DNA from 2 places in the Aerococcus sp. HMSC10H05 genome. Region 1 is predicted to be linked to the other one. Evidence: riboswitches for the same ligand, from Rfam matches in the RefSeq annotation. Region 1 holds a riboswitch; the other holds the start of a gene.
The links. Region 1 has a riboswitch for lysine ahead of HMPREF3116_RS02855 (YfcC family protein). Riboswitches for the same ligand answer to the same signal wherever they lie in the genome.

Region 1 (3,593 bases):
GAATAATGGCATCCATAAAACCAGACCCTAATTGAAAGGCAAGTACAGCTGTCTGTCTTGTAACATTTAAAGAGTCAGCAATCGGTAACATTATTGGCATAGTCGCAGCAGCTTGACCTGAGCCTGATGGGATAAAGAAGTTAATTAGAATTTGGATAACGTACATTCCTACAGAACCCAAGACAGCTGGGAAAATATTGACTACTTGTACGAGATAGAAAATAATCGTGTCTAAAATCATCCCATTTTCCATCACGACTAAAATGCCACGAGCAAATACAATGGCTAAGACAGAGAATGTCATCTCGCTAGCTCCTGCAACGAACGTATCAGCTATTTTTCCAGTTGGTAATCCACCAATTAATGCGGATACCACTGCCATTGTAAAGAACATCGCCCCTAATTCATCAATAAACCAGCCAATTTGAAATACACCATAAATCATTATAGAAAAACCTAAAAGTAAAGCGAGTGTGATCCATTTGTGACGAGATGAAAATGCTGGTATTTCCTGTTCATTTAGATCTATATAGTCAGCTTGTGCTTTATCAGCAGCTTCTAAATCGGCAACATCACTTTTACTTGGATCAGCTTTAACTTTCTTTGCGTATCGCATAATAAAAATCGTTGTCACTGCCCAAAGAACAACAAATAAAACAATACGTAAACCAACACCGGAAAATAGAGGTAACTCAGCTAAAGCTTGGGCAACCCCTACAGAGAAAGGATTCATAAATCCAGCATTAAATCCGACAGCAGCACCAAGTATTAAAACAGCAATTCCTGTCATAGCATCATAGCCAAGCGCACGGGCTAAAGCAATACCGATTGGAATAAAAAGAATAATTTCTTCAGATAAACCTAGAGTTGCCCCTCCTAAACCAGTAACGAAGACTAAAATGGGAATAAAAATTTCTTCGCGGCCCTTTAAAGCACGAACTAAACGTCCCATTAAAGCTTCAAGGATCCCTGTTTCATTAATTAATTTAAAAGAACCACCAGTAATGAATAGGAAGAATACAATCGAACCAACCTCAATAAATGCTTGTGGTAGTGCTAAAACCAATTGGAAGGGATTTTGTGGACTTGATTCAATAAAATGAAATGAATCTGGTACCAATACCGTACGGTCATCAACAAGTGTTCGTTCAAACTCACCTGCAGGAATTATCCACGTTAATACCATCATGACGACCATGATCGCAAATAAAAGTACTAGTGCATTTGGCATTCGTAACTTTTTAGGAAATAATTTTGATTTCATAACAAAGCTCCTTTTTAAAATTAGAATAAAAAAATACCAAGGCAAGCAAAAGCTCGTCTTGGTATTGGTTGAATACAGAAATCACTTTTGCCCACAAAATAGAAAGCGCTCCTGGAAGGAATTGGGCATTCCTTTTTGGCAGTGATGCATTTTTTTAATACACCCCCAACAGTAAGTCATACTGTTTCGGCTAATAACCCTTTCTCCAAACGGATACTGATGTGATTAGCGGCCTCTCTCTATTTCGCATTTTTTCATGTAATTCTAATCTTAGGAAATAATAGGAACAATGTCAAGAAATTTTACAATCAATGTTACGGGCTACTGTGCCTTCATAATAAGAGTTCATATATTAAATTAACGCTATAAGGCATATATAATATTAAATTGCGCAGTTTTATGGGTTGCCATTACTGAATACTTTCCTTATTTACTTTTTTGCTTATAACTATATCCATAAACTCAATGTAAGACAATTTCTTTCAACCAATTTTCAGCTAATGGTAGCCATTGTGCTGCAGTCTTATTTATTTGATTTGGATATAAAGCTGATGATTCGTTAGCTACAGACAAACCATGTGGCCCTTTTTGAAAGATATGCATTTCAAATGGTATTTCATTTTCTTCTAAAGCTAAAGCAAAGGAAATTGAGTCGCGCACATTCACTACTTGGTCTTCTCTTGTTGCCCAAATAAAAGTTGGTGGGGTATCTGCATTAACCGTAGCTGGTATGGAGTATTGAGAAACTTCTTCTAGGGTTGGTTGTGGTTTCCCAAAACACGCGAGAGAAATAGCAGTCGCATAGGCTTGCACATTTGGATCTGGATTTTCTACATTTTTACCAAAATAGTAAGCAATATCTGTGAGTGCATACGATGAAATATTAAATGCAGGTTTCAACTGGTCCCCTGTTAAACTTGTTGCTTCTTGAATTACCGGTTTATTCCATACATTACTATACATCCCAGTATTATGTCCGCCCGCTGAAAAGCCGATTAAACCAATTTGATCGGTATTCACTTGCCACTCAGTTGCATGTTGATGAATTAACTCAAATACTTTGGCAGTTTCTTTTAGGGCATGCGGGAATAGAACTTCTTCTTTAACTGGAAAATGTTCTTCAGCTAAAATTTGATCAGTCGTCTTACCTTGACCGTAAACAGAATAGCGTAAGACAAAGGCATTAAATCCCATAGCGTTAAAAGCCATAGCTCCAGGTTCTGCCTCTCGGTCAGAACAATACATATAAGAACCACCCGGACAAATAATAATAGCTGGTCTCTTTCTGTTATCATTATTTGTTGTGAATGGGTCTAATAAATAAGTTGTTAAAGTGACATCATCTCTGTCTTCATATAATTTAATTACTTCGCTCCGCATATTGGACCTCCTAGTTTATGTTATGACTATTATAACATCGAACTTTTACCTTAAAAAAAGAAAAAGCCCGCCAAGTTGGCAAGCTTCTATAAAATGTCAATGATTAACGTTCAATCACTAATTCTGAACTAGCAATAGTTTCTTTATCAGCAGCTGGTGCTTCAATTGAACCAAATGGCATTTGGGCAATCAATTCCCAAGATTCAGAAAGATCTAATAATTCACGGATGCTACGATCGAATCCTTGTTCGTAGCCAATGTTGAAGTGTTGTAAGTTTGCACCTAAACCTAATTCAGTTAATGTTAACCAAGTGGTTAATTGTGCATTAGCAGATGCATGGTTTTTATAAATTAAACGACGTTCTTCATTAGCTGGGATACCTGATTCGACTGCGTCACGATCTTCAAAGAATAAAATTGTACCAACAGCATCACGTGCACCATCCATGATTGGTGTCATATAATTTAATGTTGCTTCATCTAATACATCTTTTTGAACATTTTTAACTAATTCCCAAAGTTTAACATTGTTTTCACCAGAAACCACTACAACACGAGTTGCTTGTGAGTTAAATGCACTTGGAACTTGTGGAATTACTTCATTCAAAGCAGCAGTCACATCTGCAGCAGTTACATCTGTATTAGCTCCAATAGCGTATTGAGAACGACGTTTAGTTAATAAGTCTTTAAAATCTGACATGTTTCATTTTACTCCTCCTAAATCCATTTTTATAATAAGTTCCAATTAGAACTATTTCTAGTTTACATGCTTACTTTTTAAAAGTCAATTAGTAAGTTCAATAATATACAACCTTATACTTTTAAATTATTAAAAGTTTTTTGTATGAATATTCAGTATTCTAGATCAAGTATTCATTTACCCCAATATACTCTTTTAGGAATTGCTTAGTTCTCTCTTCTTTAGGATTGGTGAATATTTCCTCCGGGC
Region 2 (3,593 bases), on a different contig from region 1:
TAAAAAAGGAGAATCTTACGATTCTCCTTTTTTAGGTACCTCATGTGGTCTAATATGATAATGTTTAATGAAGGCTCTATAGAAGTTACTATAATCATTAAAGCCAGCTTTTTGCCAGGATTCAGTGATAGATAAACCACTTTCAATAAGGGAGTAAGCATAGCCCAATCTTAAATCCAATATAAATTGATAAATAGTTGAATGGAAATAGGGTTGGAATACCCGGTTAACAGTTGAAGTGGAAATATCGAACTTATCTGCAATATCTTGTAGGGTTAAATCTTTTCGATAGGAATCTACAATAAAATGTTTAATTTCATAAGCTAGAATTTCTCTCTCTGACATCTCTAAACGATTCTGTTTAGAGGCAGATGACAGTCTATAAAGTTCAAGGAAAATGGTCGACACAATGCTGAAAACCATTTTCTTTTGAATAGCGTCTTCGGGCCGTTTTAATTCCAATTGCAATTGAATCAAAGTTTGTAGTAGATGTTGCCAAGTGACAAATGAAAAGCTGAAAACATGTGGTTCATCAAATATTTGCTTTACTTCGGGCGTCTCTACAAAGTCATTCGCAATGGCATCTATGTAAGGCTCACTTAGAGATAAAAGGTAAGCGTACACTTTTTCCTCAGAGGGTTTAGTGGTCTCTTCTTGGTGCCCCCCATTTTTATCCGGTAAGATCAACCGTCGCATAATGGGTTCCGGAAGCACAATAATTTGGCGTACAGAGACGTCAATTTTCTTGTCTGCTAACTCAATAGTGAAGGGTTTTAAGGAAATTAAAAGTTCATTTCTATGGAAAGAAGAGCGATTATAAATGTCAACCATTTCTTGATCAACTTTTTTTAGTTTGATTCTAAATGGCAATGTTCCAGTTGGCATAAATCAAAACTCCTATTATATATTCAATCTAGCTATTACTGATAAGCTGAGAAAATAAGAAAGGGTGTGCATTAATACAATACACACCCATTTAATATACCACAGTTTAGCTTTTAAATGGAAAGCCTAAATCAAATTTAACCGTGTCATTTCAGCTTCAAGGCAAGCTACGGTTTCTTCTTGCGCGGGAACTAATGGTAAACGAACTGAACCAGTATCAAAACCAAGCATAGATAACGCTTTTTTGATAGGAATTGGATTTGGTTCGCTGAATAAAATATCAATTAATGGTTTAAATGTCGTCTGCAATTCAGCAGCTTTTTGATAATCACCATTAAGAGCATAGTGGGTCATTTCGTGGACTTGTTTAGGCGCGATGTTGGCCAATACAGAGATCACACCTTGTCCACCTAAACTCATCAAAGGAATTACAGTGTCATCATTTCCAGAATAGACATCAAAATCAGGCCCTACAAGAAAGCGTGTATCCACAGCATTTGCTAAATCACCAGTGGCATCTTTAAGGGCTACAATATTATCAATATTCTTTAATTCAGCCAATGTTTTAGGCGCAATTGACATGCCAGTACGACCAGGTACATCGTATAAAATAATCGGTGTAGTCTTAATGGCATCTGCAATAGCACCATAGTGGGCTAATAAACCAGCTTGACTCGTCTTTAAATAATAGGGTGTTACTGATAAAATGGCATCGGCACCAGCAGCTACACAGTCTTTGGTTAATTGAATGCCGTGAGCAGTATCATTAGACCCAGCACCAGCGATTACAGGTACACGACCATTTACTTGTTCAACACAAAACTTCACTAGTTCAACTTGTTCTGCATCGGTTTGGGTAGAAGCCTCACCAGTTGTTCCAGCAACAACAATTGCGTCGGTACCATTTTCAATTTGAAATTCGATTAAATCGGTAAATACGTCATAATTGATATTTTGTTCTAATGAATTATCGTAAGGGGTAACAATTGCTACCGCAGAACCTTTAAAAATTGACATGAGCATCCTCCTATATTTGTGCATACTATGTAAAAGACTGAATGAATAAACGATTGTATAGTTAAAGCATAAAAAAGGCAGACAAGAGCCACTCTCTTTGTCTACCTAGGAAATCGTGTCAAAAAATACCGATAAAGTCCTACAACCCTAACAGTTTTAATCCCTAGTATTAGACAAGCGCTCCGCACCTTAATGGGCATTAAGGTTTGACAGGAATAACCCTATTCAGTATTATCCCCAACACAGAAAACTGCATTTCGGCACAACCACCTTTCACACTTCGTTACTGATTGGCTGCGCAACCTCTATATCTATACTTTCTATTCGTATAATCATTAGTTTAAAACTAACATGATAATGAGTTAAAGGCAAGTGATAAATGAAAAAACTATTAGATTTAAAAAAATTATTTCATTTTCTTCTTTTTTGTTAAAGTATATTCTCTTGGTAAACGCGGACTTAAATTCGTTAATACCTCGTGAGCAATGGTACCGGCGTGATGCGCAACATCAATCACATCAATCGTTTGACCACCATTTGTACCAATTAAAGTAACTTTTGTGCCAACAGGCATTTCATGTGGTAAACGGATGATCATTTGATCCATGCAAATTCGCCCGACGCTTGGACACAACTCACCATCAACGATTGCGTTCAAACCTAAATAACTTCTTTGCCAGCCATCTGCATAGCCAATTGGTAGCGTAGCGACCCATTCATCTTCACTGGCTGTATATTCGGCACCGTAGGAAATGGTATCACCAGCATGCATTTTTTTAACATAGATGATTTCTGTTTCTAAAGTTAATGCTTGTTGGAAGTCAACTGGCGATGCTACATCTTCCATACTAGGCTTCGATCCATATAAGCCAATGCCAAGTCGAACAGCATCCAGCGCTTTCTCCGGATGCCATACGCTCAAGGCAGAATTTGACTGATGGAAGAGCGGGGTATAGCCTAAAGCTGAGTAATCTAATTGACTAAGGATATCATCGAAAAAGTCTGATTGTGCTGAAACTTTATCCTTACTATGGTCAGTAAAGGAATCCGCCGTCGCATAGTGGGTAAAAATCGAAGCTAATTTAAATTTTTTAGGATGTTTGGCAATATAATTAATGATTTTTTGTGCTTCTTTAACGGTACGAACACCAATTCTGCCCATACCAGAGTCTATTTTTAAATGAACATTTAATTTATGAAGACGTGAGAAATCCTCGTCATGTTTCTTCGCGTATTTAAGATAGTCTAAACTAGATACGGTTACGCCAATTTCTAAGTTGGCTAATAACCAAGCGTCATCCGGGTCAGTTAGACCGAGAACCATGATAGGTGCAATCATACCAGCATCTCGTAACGCGATAGCTTCATCTGCTAAAGCAACAGCAAATCCGTCTACACCACGAGCTTGCAAAGCGTCTGCAATTTCTACAGCGCCTAAACCATAGGCGTTCGCTTTGATAACTGCCATGACAGCTTTATTACCGACATGTTTTTTTACGGCGAAATAATTATGGATAATCGCATCTAGGGACACGATAGCCTTGCTAGGGCGATGATAACCAATGGTCATAGTTAAAACCTCTCTTTAATCATATAGATAAATAGCTATTGAATGGCATATACTACACACATGTCACTCAATAGCTATTATAACACTTATTATCTATTACGCCCATGAAGCATGTTGTTTA

Region 2: linked by a shared signal. The riboswitch ahead of dapA (4-hydroxy-tetrahydrodipicolinate synthase) and the one ahead of HMPREF3116_RS02855 (YfcC family protein) in region 1 are both predicted to bind lysine.

The regions. Positions count from the first base shown of each region.
Region 1 covers NZ_KV786966.1:1,031-4,623, reverse strand. The annotation lists gene HMPREF3116_RS02855 (YfcC family protein) at 1-1,264, opposite strand, end outside; lysine riboswitch at 1,360-1,510, opposite strand; gene HMPREF3116_RS02850 (alpha/beta hydrolase) at 1,727-2,644, opposite strand; gene HMPREF3116_RS02845 (nitroreductase family protein) at 2,748-3,344, opposite strand; gene HMPREF3116_RS02840 (amino acid ABC transporter ATP-binding protein) at 3,505-3,593, opposite strand, start outside.
Region 2 covers NZ_KV786964.1:3,932-7,524, forward strand. The annotation lists gene HMPREF3116_RS02580 (AraC family transcriptional regulator) at 16-885, opposite strand; gene dapA (4-hydroxy-tetrahydrodipicolinate synthase) at 1,012-1,902, opposite strand; lysine riboswitch at 2,070-2,218, opposite strand; gene alr (alanine racemase) at 2,309-3,472, opposite strand; gene HMPREF3116_RS02595 (FUSC family protein) at 3,591-3,593, opposite strand, start outside.